2 regions of the Shewanella sp. SM20 genome follow, and region 2 is predicted to be linked to the other one. Evidence: riboswitches for the same ligand, from Rfam matches in the RefSeq annotation. Region 2 holds a riboswitch; the other holds the start of a gene.
The links. Region 2 has a riboswitch for thiamine pyrophosphate ahead of L5M18_RS19850 (TonB-dependent receptor). Riboswitches for the same ligand answer to the same signal wherever they lie in the genome.
Positions count from the first base shown of each region.

Region 1: another riboswitch for thiamine pyrophosphate. It lies ahead of thiC (phosphomethylpyrimidine synthase ThiC); the one in region 2 lies ahead of L5M18_RS19850 (TonB-dependent receptor).

Region 1 covers NZ_JAKKRK010000036.1:6,623-12,785, reverse strand. Annotated here, with positions in the region: gene L5M18_RS15190 (bifunctional hydroxymethylpyrimidine kinase/phosphomethylpyrimidine kinase) at 1-1,825, opposite strand, end outside; gene thiC (phosphomethylpyrimidine synthase ThiC) at 1,828-3,960, opposite strand; TPP riboswitch at 4,162-4,260, opposite strand; gene L5M18_RS15180 (hypothetical protein) at 4,427-5,809, opposite strand.
Region 2 covers NZ_JAKKRK010000061.1:16,140-27,089, forward strand. Annotated here, with positions in the region: gene L5M18_RS19835 (phosphotransferase) at 1-163, opposite strand, end outside; gene pnuC (nicotinamide riboside transporter PnuC) at 163-816, opposite strand; gene L5M18_RS19845 (hypothetical protein) at 863-1,123, opposite strand; gene L5M18_RS19850 (TonB-dependent receptor) at 1,221-3,485, opposite strand; TPP riboswitch at 3,540-3,678, opposite strand; gene L5M18_RS19855 (Crp/Fnr family transcriptional regulator) at 3,876-4,556, shown strand; gene tsgA (MFS transporter TsgA) at 4,624-5,799, opposite strand; gene deoD (purine-nucleoside phosphorylase) at 5,850-6,554, opposite strand; gene L5M18_RS19870 (YcfL family protein) at 6,855-7,250, opposite strand; gene L5M18_RS19875 (PaaI family thioesterase) at 7,420-7,917, opposite strand; gene L5M18_RS19880 (PaaI family thioesterase) at 7,904-8,431, opposite strand; gene hinT (purine nucleoside phosphoramidase) at 8,428-8,784, opposite strand; gene L5M18_RS19890 (M61 family metallopeptidase) at 8,929-10,695, shown strand; partial or broken gene tnpA (IS200/IS605-like element ISSod23 family transposase) at 10,794-10,950, opposite strand, start outside.

The sequences.
Region 1 (6,163 bases), on a different contig from region 2:
ACGCTGCTAACGGATCCTTAGCTTTCGTTATTGCGCGCACCACAGCAATATTGACTACCCCAGTAGCTTTCACCTTTGCCAGATTATCTAAGTCGATGCCGCCAATGGCGACCAAGGGATAATGGTCTTGGAGTAACGCCACATAGTGCTTAAGTTTTGCGAGCCCTTGGGGCGCCGAAGGCATTTGCTTCGTCGTGGTTGGGAATATATGCCCAAGCGCTATGTAGGATGGCGAGTATTGATGCGCCAATAGCAACTCGAAATAACTGTGGCTGGATAGACCTAACGCGAGTCCAGCGGCTTGAATGGCCGCTAAGTCGGTAACGGCGAGATCTTCTTGGCCTAAATGTACCCCAAAGGCATGGTATTTTATCGCTAACTGCCAGTGATCATTGATAAAAAGCTGCGCATTAAAATGCTTGCCTAAGGCAATAGCCGTTTGAATTTTTGCCTCTAATTCAGAGCCAATTAACTCAGGTTCGCCTGACTTAGATTTGCCTGACTCACATCTACCTAGCGCTGACTTACCTGAATCAGATTCGGCTAACACTGCAGCAGTTGACTCGCTTGAATCGGTTTTTATCCGTAACTGCACGGTTTTAACGCCGGCAACTAACAAACTCTCCAACATGGTTAAATCACTCACCACGGGATAAACACCAAGATCGGCATCGAGCACTTTAAAACCGTGGGATAAAATATTTTGAGCTGGCGTCGAGGTTGTATTCACCAGAACCGCTTCGGGTAAGTCATGACCAGCATGGCTGTCTTGGTCAATGTCAATACCATCACACAGCCTTATCTTTGCATAGCGGGACAAGTCATTGGGCCACCCCGTGCGGGCCAACGGCCCTGGACCTTGCCCTAAACCAATCGCCGAGCTTAAGCCTTGACTCACATAGGCTTTTGCAACAACCACCGCATCTTGCAATACAAAACCCTGCGCTAACACGGCGGCAATGGCCGATGACAAAGTACAGCCGCTACCATGGTTATGACGAGTATTAACCCGCGGGCTTGCCAACCAGAAACGCCCATTTTGATGCAGCTCAGAGCTAGCGCGTACTTGATGGCAAACCAGATAATCCTCAGCAAGCCCATGATCCCAGCCGTTGCTATCGAGAGTGCTAACATTAACGTTAGCCTGAGTTTGAGCATGAGTGTTATCGTGAGTTTTAGCATGAGTATCATCAAGAATATCAGTGCTACCACTCACATCGCCCCCTTTAGCGAGCACACTGCAATCTAAACTCTGGGATAAAGCCTGTGCTGCAGCAGCGAATTGTGCTTTCGTTGAAACATCACTGTGAGTTAACCGCCCAAGTTCAAGCACATTGGGCGTGATAAGTTCGATTAAGCCTTTGAAAGGATTAAAATCTAAGGCTGATTTGGCCGTATTTTTTATATCCTGACAGTTATCTACTGCTAATGCATCGCCACAACTGGCGACCATCACAGGATCGACAATCACAGGCACGGTTGGATAGTGGCTTTTAAAACTCGCCAGCCAATCTGCCAATAATGCGACTTGAGATTGATCCGCCAGTAAACCGATTTTAATCGCTTTGGGCGGCAAATCGGAAAGTAAAGTCGTCAGCTGCGCCATTAACATCGCCGCCGATACGGGTTCGACTAAAGTGACCGCCACTGAGCTTTGCGCCGTCACTGTGGTGATCACGCTGCAACCGTGACACCCTAAATCTTGAATTGTCGCTAAGTCCGCCTGAATACCGGCACCACCGCCACTGTCTGAACCGGCTATAGTCCAAACAATCGCGGGGCGAGCGGTATTCATGGACGCATTATCCCCATGAATACCCAGCATAATTAGGCTTCCTCAGCTTCGGCGACAAGCTTGTCTTTTACCTGCTTGTCTATCACCTGATAAAGCTCGGCGCCCGAGGCGGTAAATTCTGCCGATTTTAGCGCCATTGCCGCTTCCAACTCCTGCGGCGTCTTGATTGTGACTTGCATGGCTTGGGCAGCCGCTTCAACTTGCTCCGCTTTCGCTTGTGCCGCCTCTAAGCCAGCGGCATAGGCACGTACATCTTGGGTGATTTTCATCGAACAAAATTTAGGGCCGCACATAGAGCAAAAATGCGCGACTTTAGCGGATTCCTGCGGTAAAGATTCATCGTGATAAGCACGCGCGGTTTCAGGATCGAGTCCTAAATTATATTGATCTTCCCAGCGGAATTCGAACCGCGCCTTTGCCAGCGCATTGTCACGAATTTGCGCACTCGGATGACCTTTGGCCACATCGGCGGCGTGGGCAGCAATCTTATAAGCAATCAAACCTTGCTTAACATCTTGTTTATTCGGTAATCCTAAGTGTTCTTTTGGCGTGACATAACACAACATAGCGCAGCCGTACCAAGCGATCATGGCCGCGCCTATGCCGGAGGTGAAATGATCATACCCAGGGGCGATATCGGTGATTTGCGGGCCAAGCGTGTAAAACGGCGCTTCATCGCAGTGAGCTAACTGCTTGTCCATGTTCTCTTTAATGAGCTGCATCGGGATATGTCCCGGCCCTTCGATAATGGTTTGTACGTCGTATTCCCATGCGATTTTGACTAGCTCACCTAAGGTTTCAAGCTCTGCAAACTGGGCGGCATCATTGGCGTCGGCAATTGAGCCTGGACGCATACCATCACCTAAAGACAGGGATACATCGTAGGCAACGCAAAGCTCACAGATCTCACGAAAATGGCTGTAGAGGAAGTTTTCCTTATGATGGCTCAAGCACCATTTGGCCATGATTGAACCGCCGCGGGAAACGATCCCAGTAACGCGTTTAGCCGTCATCGGCACATAACGTAGCAGTACACCAGCATGAATCGTAAAGTAATCAACACCTTGCTCAGATTGTTCAATCAAGGTATCGCGGAACACTTCCCAGGTTAAATCCTCTGCCACGCCGTTCACTTTCTCCAGCGCTTGATAAATCGGCACAGTGCCGATGGGCACCGGTGAGTTACGGATGATCCACTCACGGGTCTCGTGAATATAACGACCCGTGGATAAATCCATGACAGTATCTGCGCCCCAACGGGTAGACCAAACGAGCTTTTCCACTTCTTCCTCGATGGAAGAGGTCACCGCAGAATTACCAATATTGGCATTCACTTTCACCAGAAAGTTACGCCCGATGATCATAGGTTCGGCTTCGGGATGGTTAATATTCAGCGGAATTATCGCGCGGCCACGGGCAACTTCGGCGCGGACAAATTCGGCGGTAATCGGTTCACCAACTAAGGCACCAAAGGCTTCGCCCTTGGCTTTACGATTGAGGATTTCATCCTGTACTTGCGCAAGTGCCATATTCTCACGGATCGCCACATATTCCATTTCGGGAGTGATAATCCCTTGACGGGCATAGTGTAATTGACTGACGCGTTTGCCCTGCAGCGCTCTGCGTGGGCGGACAATCGCACTCGAACCTGCCTCAAAACGCAGATGGTCTAAACCGTCATCGGCGAGCCTTTGTTGGGTAAAATCCGATGTAGCGCAGGGTAATTGCTCTGTATCGTTGCGGGCTAGGATCCAGTTTTGTCTTAATTTACCAAGGCCGAGGCGCACATTGATGTCGGCCTCAGGATCGGAATAAGGTCCGGCGCAATCATACACGCGGATTGGCGGATTTTTTTCCATGATAGGCGCATCATCTGTACCGCCCACCAGCGTATCCGTCTGCATAATTTGTCGCATGCCAACGCGAATATCGGCACTAGAGCCTTCGAGGTAAATCTTTTGTGAATTAGGATGTTGCAGTGGCGCTAACGTATCAATAAAGGCTTGGGCCTGCGCACGGGTTTCGCGGCGACTCGGCGCCTTAGGCACGATTGATTGACTAGACTCAGCCGATTTATTAGCCACTGTCGATTTATTAGGGATTGTCGATTCTGGCGCTGTGATTTCTATAGCATTGGCAGCTACAGCTGGGTTTGAACTGGACATAAGCAATCTCACGTTAAAAAATGGAGTTGCTTGTCTGGAGAATTGAGTTGTTGATAGCTGGGCATGGCAATCAATTTTTGTGGCCAACACTGGCTTCAAAAATTGAGTTACCCTGCTCAATAACAATTAAATCTCAACATTAAGGCTTAAAACACTGCTGAGTTAACAGGTGTTCAAGCCGTCTATTTTGGCGATTTAATATGTGTTATTACGCTTGTTTCCTTCGCAGGTTTTAACCTGATCAGGTTCAACGGATCCCGAATAAACGGTCTCAGCCAAGAGGCACTCCGACAAGATGAGTGCGCAGTATAGACAGAAGCGGCAGCAACAAACAAGGAAAAAAGCAATTAAAAACCTTAACTACCAATCCAAAATAAAGATTCATAATTCATTGTTTTTAATTGATTAAATTAAATAAAACTAAAAAGTTATAACTAGCATGAAAATAGATCATAAAAGAAAGTCACTATTTATGGGGTTTGAGCATCATTTTATTTAATTGAGATTGAATGGCATCATCAATAGCTTGATTGATTTTTTTGCCACTGCAGTCAAATGAGAAGCCTAAATTTTCGGCGTAAGGATTAACTTGAGTGCCGACTTGTACCACGCGATAACAAGTATCCCCTTTACGCACAATACGATTTGGGTCTAAGGGTAAATCTAGACTCGTTGTGCCACCGAAATCATCAGCATTAGGGACAAATAGCACCTCCATCTCTGGGCTCATTTCACTCATATTCGATTTCCGGGTGAACTTATCGGCCTGTTCAATGACGAGATCATCGAGCGCTTGCTCGCGCTGACGTTCAAAATATTGCTGCGTGAATAAACTCATGCTTGAGCTTGTCGCTATTGTGCTCTCACCTTCTGCTGCAGGCGAGCTCTTAGCGCCAAGCTGCGGCTTTAATTCTGAGGTATCCAACGTATTCGTTGGTTTTGTTGCCATCGTTTCAGTGGGTTGTTCATCACTTGGGGCAATTGATTGAGTTTTCTTTGATTGAGATTGGCTCGATTGAGTGATGTTCGGTTTAACCGTATCTGGGTTCACTTTTTCCGACTCTACTTTTTCAGAGACGGCCTTTTCGGGTGCTATTGTTTCAGGCATGACCTTTTCAAGTATTGGCAGAGGCTTCACTTGAGTTTGAGGTGTGGGAACAATTGTAGGCGTAACAGAACTTGTCGCTTCAGTCTTATCCTCGGCCTTGATCTCAGTTTTGGACTCCGAGGTTTCGGCTTTCTCTACCGCGGGAGCATAAATAAAGTAAGCCTTGATCGCTGTCACTTTAGGACCACGGCTTTCTATTTCCTTCAATCCAAAGGGATTTAACTGCGGGCGCCACAACATGCAGATAAGTAAAAATAAACACGCATGCACTAAGAACACAAAAAATAACAGACTTAATTCTTTGATATACGGCTGACGAGCACGCAAAACTGATCCCGTACCCAATCCCTGAGCACTAGTTTGTATCGTCCTAGACAGTTCAGGTTTGGATTCAGATTCAGATTCAGATTCAGAAACCAATTTATCTTGATCTTGATTTTCAGCACGGATTTCTTGCAGTACCAAATCTTGGGCTTGCTCTTGGTCTATAGCTTGGGTGTCATGCTCAGTGACTAAAAAGCCTGCACCGCTATTGAACGCTAATGGCTCCGCATTAGTGGTAAAAACAGGCGTTTGAGCAGCATCCAGTTCACCGAGCTGATGATCAAAGGCGATAAAAGTCTCACCTTCTGGCGATGTGACCGAAATCAGCAAAGCACTATCGACATCATCTCCAATCGCTATCGCTGTAGGAGATGCTGTCAATAAATGCGCGGCCTTGGGTTGATGTTGAAAAGGCAAAATCCATCCTTAGGTTTTGTATAGTATCCATTGATTTCAATGATGCTTAACGTGGAACGATTACACTCAAATCCAATATCAATCCAATATCGAGTTGCTGAATATTGAAAGCAAATTATCCAATGATTGCATTTACTTGCGAGTGCCCAACGCAGATTAGAGGAGGCAAACAGGGTAAAGTTCAACGCGAATACAACACGCGACAAGCGCAGTGCTTACGCCAATGCTTGATAAGACACTTGTCAATTGAGACAAATAAGGCTGGGAATTGAGATCACAATCGCGCTAAATTGAATGTTAAATCTCACGTCTTGAAGCGAGTAGCATCATCAATGCGATGCACTGATGGGAGTG
Region 2 (10,950 bases):
AACTGCCTGTGGGCGTAGTGATTTTATAGTTGTGATTACTTAAGCCGCCCGCAAGCTCATGAATACTTAACACGTTAACTAGCCCTGCACTTTTGAGTATGGGGTAAAGTGCTTTGAATGGCTCGCCTGCTGAGCGCTGCATCGAGACGTTTATATCGAGCATTAACTGAGTAACTTCAAGGTATTAGCTTCACGGGCGTCGGCTAACGCGGTTCGCCACAGGAAATACCCCACGACCGCCAGACCCACATAAAGCACGAATAACAAGGATGTCAGCATCAAGCCTTTGCTGAGATAAAGGTAAATCGACACTATGTCGATAACTACCCAATAAAGCCAATTCTCAAGTACCTTTTTTGCCACTAAATAAGTCGTCATCACGGCGAAACAGGTTGTCGCCGCATCTAGATACGGGAATGCGGCTTGGGTATATGTCGCCATACCGTGACCAACCAAAAGCGAAATCACACCCGTCGCTGCGATCAACTTTAAATGGGTTTTCAATGGCCAAGTGGTCACTTTTACTCCTTGATGCTTATCACCACCTTGGGTCCAGAGCCAATATCCATAGAGCGCCATCGCCATGTAATAGACGTTAAGCACAGACTCCATCAGTAGCGACACCTTCCAAAACAACACAGTGTAAATGGCGGTACTGGCAAAGGCCGCCGCCCAGCACCACACACTGGCCTTCATCGCCAGCAGTAAATATGCCATCGCCAACAATACCGCGAGGGCTTCCCATACGGTCATCACATGGACTTCACCAAAGGCCGTATTAACGCTCTCGACCAAGGTTAACCATAAATCTGTCATAGTGTTGTTCTCATTGCCTATTTGTCGCTTACATGGCGGTCAATCATTATTCGCTGTGGGCTAAATTCAGCTCACCACCGATAAACTTACACACAAATACTGCCTTGCCCCATTTCTCATGGGCCGCTTGCATCTCGGTCGCTAGCATAGTCATCACATCTAAATAATCGCCGCACACTTGAGTTGCCATCGCATTAGTCACGCGCTCGATATTGGGATAACTATCCACGCGGCCAATAAACCACTTGATAGGATCGAGGTAATTTTCATTAAAGGGATACATGCTAATTTCTGCGGTCAGTTTCATTTTAATTCCTTGATATTCTAAAGTAAGGCTGTAGCCCAAATACTGGGCTACAGTTCAGTTAACACTTAAATGATTATACTCACTTTAAAATGAGCTATTACATAAACTTAACGTTAAAGGTTACGCCAATCTGACGCGGATCGCCGTAACGAATATATTGCTTTTCCGCCCAACCGTTATCTGGCTCATTGCCAAAATAAAAGCCACGTACACCGTATTCTTCATTAAACAGATTGCGTCCCCACAAATATGCCGACCATGCGCTCGCCTCATAACCTACGCGAGCATTGACGATAGTGTAGGGTTCAGAGCGGGATTCATTGCTGTCTGAATAATAGAATTCACTCTTACCGCTAAGATTCAGGTTAGCAAACCAACCCGAATTAGCACGATAAGTCCCGCCAAGGCTGTAGGTAACGTGTGGAGAATGGGCCAGATCGCGGCCAGTTAAATCCACAAACTTATCTTCACCCACCTCATACTGATAATCACCATAGGCTGTATTTAAATAGCCAAGGCTAGAATATAAATGCCAATTACTATCGATGTACCAATTAGCATCAATTTCAAGACCATAGTTTTTTGAACTTCCAGCATTATCTACAAAAAGAATAAACTCACTTATATCTTCAGGATTTTGTTTAGATGCAGATACTTGCTGGTCTTGTCTATCCATATAAAAAATAGCAACATTCGTACTAAGAGCGCCAGATAACCATGCAGATTTAAGACCTAATTCATAGTTATATAAAGTTTCCGTATTAAACTCTTTTTTATCACTGAAATCAGCGGGAAGTGTCATATTAAAACCACCCGCTTTATATCCTCTGGCAACGCGAATGTAAGCATTATGCTGTTCACTCAGTGCTTTACTCAATGCGAGATGACCACCCCACATAGTTTCAGAGGGCGAAAAAGCATCCAGATTTGTATCACTATAATCACTCGAGCGATTTTCTAATCTCAATCCAAGAGACAGTAAATAATCATGACTCATATCGATATCGAGTTGACCAAATATCGCATAATTTTTCGCATCATATATTGAATCCAGATATTTAGTTCTTTCTTTAAAGCTAGGATTCAAACCACCGTTACTATATTTTGCATAATCAACCAGACTGTTGTCTTCCTGCAAATTAGAAAAATAAACGCCAAATAACCAATCAGTCGATTCGTTAAATATTTTCCCTGCATCATTTGAAGTAAGACGTAATTCTTGAGTAAACGTTTTTCTTTCACCAACTTTTGACCATGTTGCATCATACACACAAGGCAACTTTCCTATTGAATTCCAATCGGCATCATAAATATCACATTGCTTCCCAGCCCAATACTCAGGGTTCGACCAATCGCCATCGTAACTGTAATGGTGATCGGTATTCGCAAAAGAGGTTAACGAAGTTAATTCGAAGTTTTCTGCGCCGGAATAGGTCGCTTTAAAACCCGCGCCTGTGGTGCGCTGGCTATCAACACCCGGTTGATCCGATGTTGTCTGGGTTGGTGAATTGGTTAAACTCCAGACATCATAGCCATTATCAAAATCGGCATGCAGCACAGTTAAATCAAACTGCAAATCATCTGTCGCATACCAGCGCAGCTTAGCGCGGCCGCTGAATTCATCGCGACCATTGGTATCATCACGGTCTAAATACAAGTTATCGTGGTAACCATTTTGCTGATGTTGCTGCATTGACACACGATAAAGCAGCTTGCCAGAATCCGTTAATGGGCCAGAACTGAAACCACTAAAAGTGCGTAAATCATCATCGCCTAACGACACTTCGCCGCCATGCTCAAACACATCAGTTGGATCGTTACTCTTCAGATAAATCAATCCCGCTAAGGCATTCGCGCCATAACGCGTCCCCTGCGGTCCACGAAGCACTTCGACCTGCTGTAAATCGTACATGCTCGACACCATGCCAATACCGGATAAATCGATATCATCTATGATGTAACCCACGGAAGAATTAGGTGCGCCTTGGTATTGCTCCTGCTCCCCTACACCGCGAATTTGAAAATATTTCGGCCGAGAGCTTCCACCTGACCAGTTAAAATTGGCGATAGAATTAAGCAAATCTTCAAAGTGTTGCGCACTTTCATCTTGAATTTTTTGACTGTCGATAACGGTAATGCTGGAGGGCATTTTTTCTAAGCTTGAACTGCGAAAATCCGCCGTCACCACCATGACTTCCATCTCAGTGCTGGGATCGGGTCTGTCAATAGCGTCGGTTTGTGCAAAAACAGGGGTGCTCAGCGCTGCAGCGATGGCTAACGCCAGCGGCGCTCGGGCTAAAAATAAGCTTGGCAATACGGTTGAAAATGGAGATTGATGGTTTGACGTTTTACGGTTTGACATAGGACCTCAAATATAATGTTTGAGATCCGGCAACGAATAAGCGATTCAGAAGTGTGCTGTTGATTGGCCCATTCCTACGCCGGTATTAGCCGGATCAGGTTCTAAGGGTTCGTCAGATGACATCTCAGTTTGCAGCCGTTAACGTTAAAATCAGAGTAACATTAATGCACAACAAACACCCCTTGGCGGTGCCTAGTATACATGACGGAAATAAAAAGTGGGCACTCTTATCTCTGCGATTCAATTAAATGTCGCGAAAACCACTGCCCTTCAGTCCGTATGATGAAAATATCTTTAGTAGCCGCCTAAATCCTTTCGTCCATTTGACCGCCTATTATGATAATGCTATAGAAGGTCGCAATTTCGAACACAGTAAGAGGACAATAGTCGATGCAGCTAAAACCTTTATCGAAAGGACGTTATAGCCAGCGATGGGAGCAAGACTATCCACTTATTGAAGCGGTTGTACTTAGCTGCATCAGCGAAATAAAAATGCTCAAAAAAGGCGCTCACCTCATGACGCAGGGGGAAGCGATGGCATCACTTGTATTGGTAAAGCAAGGTCGAGTATCGCTCGGCCATACCGCAAGAAATGGTCGGTGTTTTCAATTAGGTACTATTGATTGTGATTCACAACTGTTTGGCGAAATGGAGTTCTTCACCCAGTACCACTGTCAACTAGACATTATTGCCAGTGAACCCTTAGAAATCATGTTGATTAGCGCTGAAAAACTACAACATTGCCTCGGTCAGCATCCTCAACTCGCGCTATTTTTCGCTAGTGCAATTGCGATTGACTACCAAGACACAGTGGATATTTTTACTCGACGACTGCTCTATCCCATCAGTTATAACGTGGCATTTGATATTTACCATGAATACTTAAATGACTTGCCCGTAGATGGCTTTAGTAAACGCTATTTAGAGGCTGAACGATTTGGTACTACCGACCGAGTCTACCGTCGGGCGCTACAAAATCTTGAGGAACGAGGCTTAATTGAGCGGAAAAAAGATGGCATTCGGATTTGTGATCTCAACGCACTCAAGAAATTTGTTGAAGCAGGTATATAACCGCTTTCAACATAACCCACACTCGACTTAATTTAACAACCGAGTGTGGGATGGATGCACAGGTAAATTAACTTACCGATGGAGAGTGTTGTTCCATAGCCGATTTCATCCGACTTGAAACGATCAATAGCATAAATATCGCTGCGTAAAGCAGAGGTATCACATACATCACTGTTTGTAATCCGATAATACGTTCAAAGAAAGAACTGATGGCTGGGCTAAACATCGCCCCAGCACTTCCGCTAATAAGAATATATGACACATTTTTGCTGCTGGCTTTTTTTACAAAAGACACGCCATAAGCAATAAATGCATTATAAAGCGCGGCACACACAAAACCGTAACCATAGGTTAAATAAGCTATCCAATTAAGATTATTGGTACTGACAATGGCAGCGGTGATCACCATAGCTAAAGCAATAATACCGACTAAGAAATGGTGAATTTTTACACGAGTCACAATCACAGTCGAAATTAACGCCCCAATTAGCGCAGCGGACCAATACTGGGTAATAATATTACCGGCATCTTCAAACGGAATATCAAATTTTTGTTTTACAAATAAAGGTGCCCAAGTTAAAAAAGTATATAAAGCCAACATTCCTAAAAATAAACCAATACCTCCACTAATAATACCGAGATTCCATTCAGACTGTTGTTTCTCTTGTGTTGTAGAAGATTGCTCGCAAATAGAGAAATGAGTGAACAAGGTAATAATGACTGTACCGAACGCCACTAAACCTACGGCTAAATAGCTATAACTCCATGATAATGAATTTGTTAATGCATAAGTCGTTATCAATGGAAAAATAACGCCTGCAATATTAAACGTTGCATCTTGCACCACTAACATTGTGCTTTGTAATTTCTCTTGCCACACAGACACCACAATCGTACCAGCAATACATAGACCGATACCGCCACAAAAACCAATTAAGGTCATTGCTACCATCACAACTTGTAGGGAACTGGTTAGATGTAAAGCCAGAGCAGAAAGAGCAACCAGACTGTAACTTATCAAGGTCATTCTTTTGATACCCATTTTTTCAATAAAGAAAAATGCTGCAATCGTTCCCGCGAGTGCACCGCCATTAAGCAATGAAAAAATTGATGCAACTTCGTTAACATTAGCGGCAAATTTCTCAGCTATGGGTTCAATCAACATCCCAAATTGGGTCGCAAAGCCCGCCATAATAAAATTGGCGAGAAAACTGATGGCTGTTAAAGTAATTTTATTATTCATTATGTCATTCCATAAGTGAAATGCTAAGGGTTCAAAGGATGGCTTTAAACCTAATTGAGGGCGGTTTCTAACGCGAGCTCGATCATATTATTAAAAGAGAGTTGGCGTTCTTCGGCCGTAGTTTCTTCACCGGTTAAACAATGATCCGATACCGTTAAAATGGCTAATGATTCGATACCTTGTTGGTGTGACAATCCATAAAGCCCCGCCACTTCCATATCAATACCTAATACCCCAAAACGTTCAAGTGCGGGGATCATATCTTCGTCAGGATCGTAATAAAGATCACCACTAAAGATATTACCAACTTTTACACTAATACCTTTCTCATTCGCTGTTGTATAAGCTTTATGCAATAAAGAAAAGGTCGCAGAAGTCGCCATTTGGTAGCCGCTACTACGCTTAGCGTTAGTAGGTGAATCCGTACCTGCGGCTTGGGCTAAAATGACATCTCGCATTTGTACATGTTTTTGTGTTGCACCTAAACTGCCAATACGAATAATGCGTTTCACGCCAAAATAATTAATCAGCTCATGGCCATAGAGCACCATAGATGAAATACCCATACCATGCCCCATAACGGAAATGCGTTGTCCTTGGTAAAAGCCTGTGTAACCAAGCATATTGCGAACATTCGTGACTTCTACGGCATCGGTGAGATAGGTTTCAGCGATATATTTAGCACGTAGTGGATCACCCGGCATAATAACAGTTTCAGCAAAATCAGTAGGTTGAGCATTAATATGAGCAGTCATCTTTCTATCCTCATGTGGTAATATGCTGATAGTAGTGCTCAATCACTGAATATATTTAGGACTAAAGTCCGGATTTCATCTTGCCGTAAACCTTTTTGCTTAAAAATGGGTAATTTATCGCAACTTTCAATGTCAAAAAGACGAAAGCTAATAACATTTGAATGACCTTAAGGTCATTGAACGTTGATGTAAAAAGAATAAAAAGGCTTACTCCTTAAAAGAAGTAAGCCTTTTTAAAACGGGTTTAATATCAAAAAATCAATTAAACACGGAATAAACTAAACAGAAGTAAACTCAAGCTTAGTTTGAAAAGGTTTCACGCACGTATACATCAAATTTAACCACTTGGGCATTAGGTGCAACAGCGCCGACTTGCAATTGCTGTTTACCGTGTAATTTCACCGATTTCCAGCTGGTCGCTTCATCTTCGATAGTAAAACCGCTGGCATCGTACCAAGTGAATTTATATTGCACACGCATATCGGACGAGGATTTGCTAACAATCAACGCTGAGCCCTGCACTAAATCACCGACTCGGCGTGCATCCACACTCTGTACCGCAATATCTCTGGCAAAGCTGGAGTTATCGACGCGGGTTTCACCCAGTGAGCTCACTGAAATCCCTGCGGTATGTGAGGCACAAGCACCTAAGGTAAGCGCTGCGGCCAGTAATAACCCTGTATAAACTTGTTTCATATATTTCTCCTAGTCACGCCACAAAATACGCAGCTAGCGCATCATTTCCCATTAAACGACAAACTAATCGAACAGTGCTGAACTCATGCTTAATAACATAGGTTAAATAAAGCATTCTCAATCTAAAATAGTGAATCAGTCATGCTTCATCAATCTAAACTTAATCAGATTAATCAATCAAAAAATGTGCCCGTGCCGTAGCAATAAGCTGCTTACGATTGGTTTGCCAACAATCAATATTCACGTTGGCGACTCGTCGACCCTGACGGGTAATACGACACTCAGCAAAACTATCCTTGTGCAGACCTGCACGTAAATAGTCGATTGAAAAATCAACGACTTTAGGCACCTTTGCCGTTTGCATAAATACCATTAACTGCACTATCGCTGACATTTCCATAAAGCCCGCAATCACGCCGCCATGAATAGCGGGCAACACAGGATTACCGATATTGTCGTCTTTAGCGGGCAATTTAAAAATCAGTTCATCACCAAAACGCTCCACCTTCATGCCAATAAATTTGGCATAGGGAACGTGCTCAAGTAAATGGCCAAAATCATTAAGTTCAGTGGCGCGTTTAACTATCCCTTGCACATCAATAGGCGCTTTAACCTGTGCGTTTTGAGTTGTACTGGCTGCATCTAGTATCGAATTATTTGCGCTCATCACTCTCTCCTATCGCAGGCACGGCTTCACCCATTAACGCTTGCCTAAAGGCATCACCAACCATTTCAGGGCTTATCCGCATAAAAGAGCCGACGGCATGGGCGATGGGATCGTCGATACTGTCTTGGTAAGCAATTGCCCGAGTAAAGGCAACATTAGAAGACAACTTATAGCATTCTGCAAAACCAAATACAGGCTTATGGGGCTGAGCGGGCTTCATGTAGTCCACCCGCAAATCGAGCGTAGGTGATATTTCTAATAATTTGAATTTATGGAAAATAGCGCTCACGACTGCACTGCCACAGGCAGTATCCATTAAGGTAGTGATCACTCCACCATGGATAACGCCCGTATCGGGATACCCAATTAATTCAGTGCTGTAGGGCAACTCAATCAACACATGGTGCTCACTCGCCTCCAGTACCGTTAAACCGAGACGGCGACACTGGGCTAGTTGATCCACAAACCGCTGCGCCATTTGGGTCAGCGGGAAAAAATCCGAATTGACCTTCATTTGCCTTGGCTCAACATGGGCCCCAGAGGCTCCCCGCCCACAAGGTGGAAATGAATGTGATAGACTTCTTGTCCACCGTGTTGATTGCAGTTCATGATCAGTCGGTAGCCATCTTTAGCGATACCCGCTTCCGCCGCTAATTTAGCCGCAACCGTCATCATACGGCCAAGCACCGGCTCATCAGAGGCTTTCATGTCGTTCGCCGTTGGGATCAAATGATTCGGCACAATCAAAATATGGGTTGGCGCCTTAGGGGAAATGTCTCTAAAGGCAGTCACAAGTTCATCTTGATACAGAATATCCGCGGGAATTTCGCGACGAATAATTTTGCTGAAAATCGTTTCTTCGGCCATGGGGCGTCCTCCTTGGGTTAGTTGGCATAGTATACTAGCAATTCAATACTTTGTGTCTGCAGATATTTTGCTTTTCATTTGCCAGTTGCAGGCATTTTTGGCAGCATGGCCACCATTAAAACACTCAGGTTTTGCAGGATAAATATGATCCATTACCAGATAATCCCCGTCGATCCGAAAGCCCATTTATTCGCTGTCACTATGACATTATCACAACCCAAGCCAGTGCAGGTCTTTAGCCTACCCGCTTGGCTGCCAGGCAGTTATATGGTGCGCGACTTTGCCAAAAATATCATTGAACTCAAGGCACAAGATGCACAAGGCCAAACGCTTAAGCTCACCCAACTAGATAAGCAAACTTGGTCGATTGACAATAATAGCAGCGAAATTATTCTGACTTATCAAGTGTATGCTTGGGATCTGTCGGTGCGCACCGCGCATTTGGACACGACCCACGGCTTCTTTAACGGCAGTAGCGTGTTTTTATCCGCCCATGGTTTCGAAGACTCTTTACACACCGTCTCTATAGAGCCACCAACAGAGCCAACATTAAGTGACTGGCGCCTTGCTACCAGCATGACTCGCACCAATGGTGACGATTTTGCCTTCGGCCAATTTTCAGCTAAAAGCTATGACGAGCTCATCGATCATCCGGTGGAAATGGGCTTATTCACCTTAGGGAGTTTTGATGCCTGTGGCGTGCGGCATGATATCGTACTCAATGGTCGCCACCGTGCTTGTATGCCAAGGCTCTGCCAAGATTTAAAGGCCATTTGTGAGTATCAGATTAACTTCTTTGGTACGCCTGCACCGTTTAAACATTATTTGTTTATGACCACAGTATTAGACAATGGCTTTGGCGGTTTAGAGCACAGAGCTTCTACTGCATTAATGTGTTCACGCAAAGACTTACCGCTGTCGCTAGATATGCCAATCAATAATGACTATCGCACTTATTTATCCCTGTGCAGCCACGAGTATTTCCACAGCTGGAACGTTAAGCGCATTAAGCCTGAATGCTTTTTACCCTATAAACTTGAGGCAGAAACCTATACGCCACAATTATGGGCCTATGAAGGCATCACCTCCTATTACGATGACTTTCTTACCTATCGTGCAGGTCTGGTAGATGAACAAAGCTATTTAGATATGCTGAGTGAGACCTTCACCCGTGTCTATCGCAGCCAGGGGCGCTTTAAACAAAGTGTTAAGGACTCAAGCTTTAATGCTTGGACTAAGTTCTACAAGCAGGATGAAAACGCACAAAATGCCATCATCAGTTATTACACTAAAGGGGCTCTGTTTGCGCTGTATTTAGATTTAACCCTGCGCAGCGAAACCCAGGGCAAATATAATCTCGACCATGTTATGCAGATTTTATGGCAGGAATATGCTCTGCAAGATAAAGGCACCACAGATACTTGCCATCAAGCCATCGTGGAACGACTCCTTGGTCGTGATTGCCAAGATCTGTTTGCCTACTTAGATAGTACGGACGATATTCCGTTAGCGGCTTTACTCGCCGAATTTGGGGTCAACTTGAGTCTTCGATCCAGTCAAGGTGCGCAAGATGTGGGCGGCGGGCAAGCGAAAGGTTATGAGATTGCATTCGGCGCGAAAACCCAAGCAGCACCTGTTGGATTAAAAATCGTGACTGTCACCCAAGGCAGCCCTGCACACCTTGCAGGGTTAAGTGCAGGTGATGTGTTAATTGCCGCGGATAACCTACAAGTCTCAGGACAATTTGAGGCGCAGCTACAGCAGTATCCGCTGGGTGAATCGTTGAATTTACATTGGTTTAGACGGGATGAATTGATGACGGGTGGGTTAACTATTGCTGCCGCGCCTAAGGATACTGTCGCCCTATCCATTCGTGACAAAAGCAAAATAGCGGCTTGGCTTGGACGTTAATAGGCTTTCGGCTTAAGAACAACTTTTGAGAAATAGTAAAGAATCCGCCTTCTTAGAAGGCGGCTTTGACTTGCCCCTGGAAGGGGCTATTCCAAAAACTACATCATCTGCAACGACAATTGAGCCTCATGTTCCTGATCTTGTTTATCTTGATGGCGCACATATCGTCTAATGATTTCTTCATTAACACCTACTGTATCTACAAAATAACCTCTGGCCCAAAAGCTATTGCCCCATAGCTTTTTACGTACATGA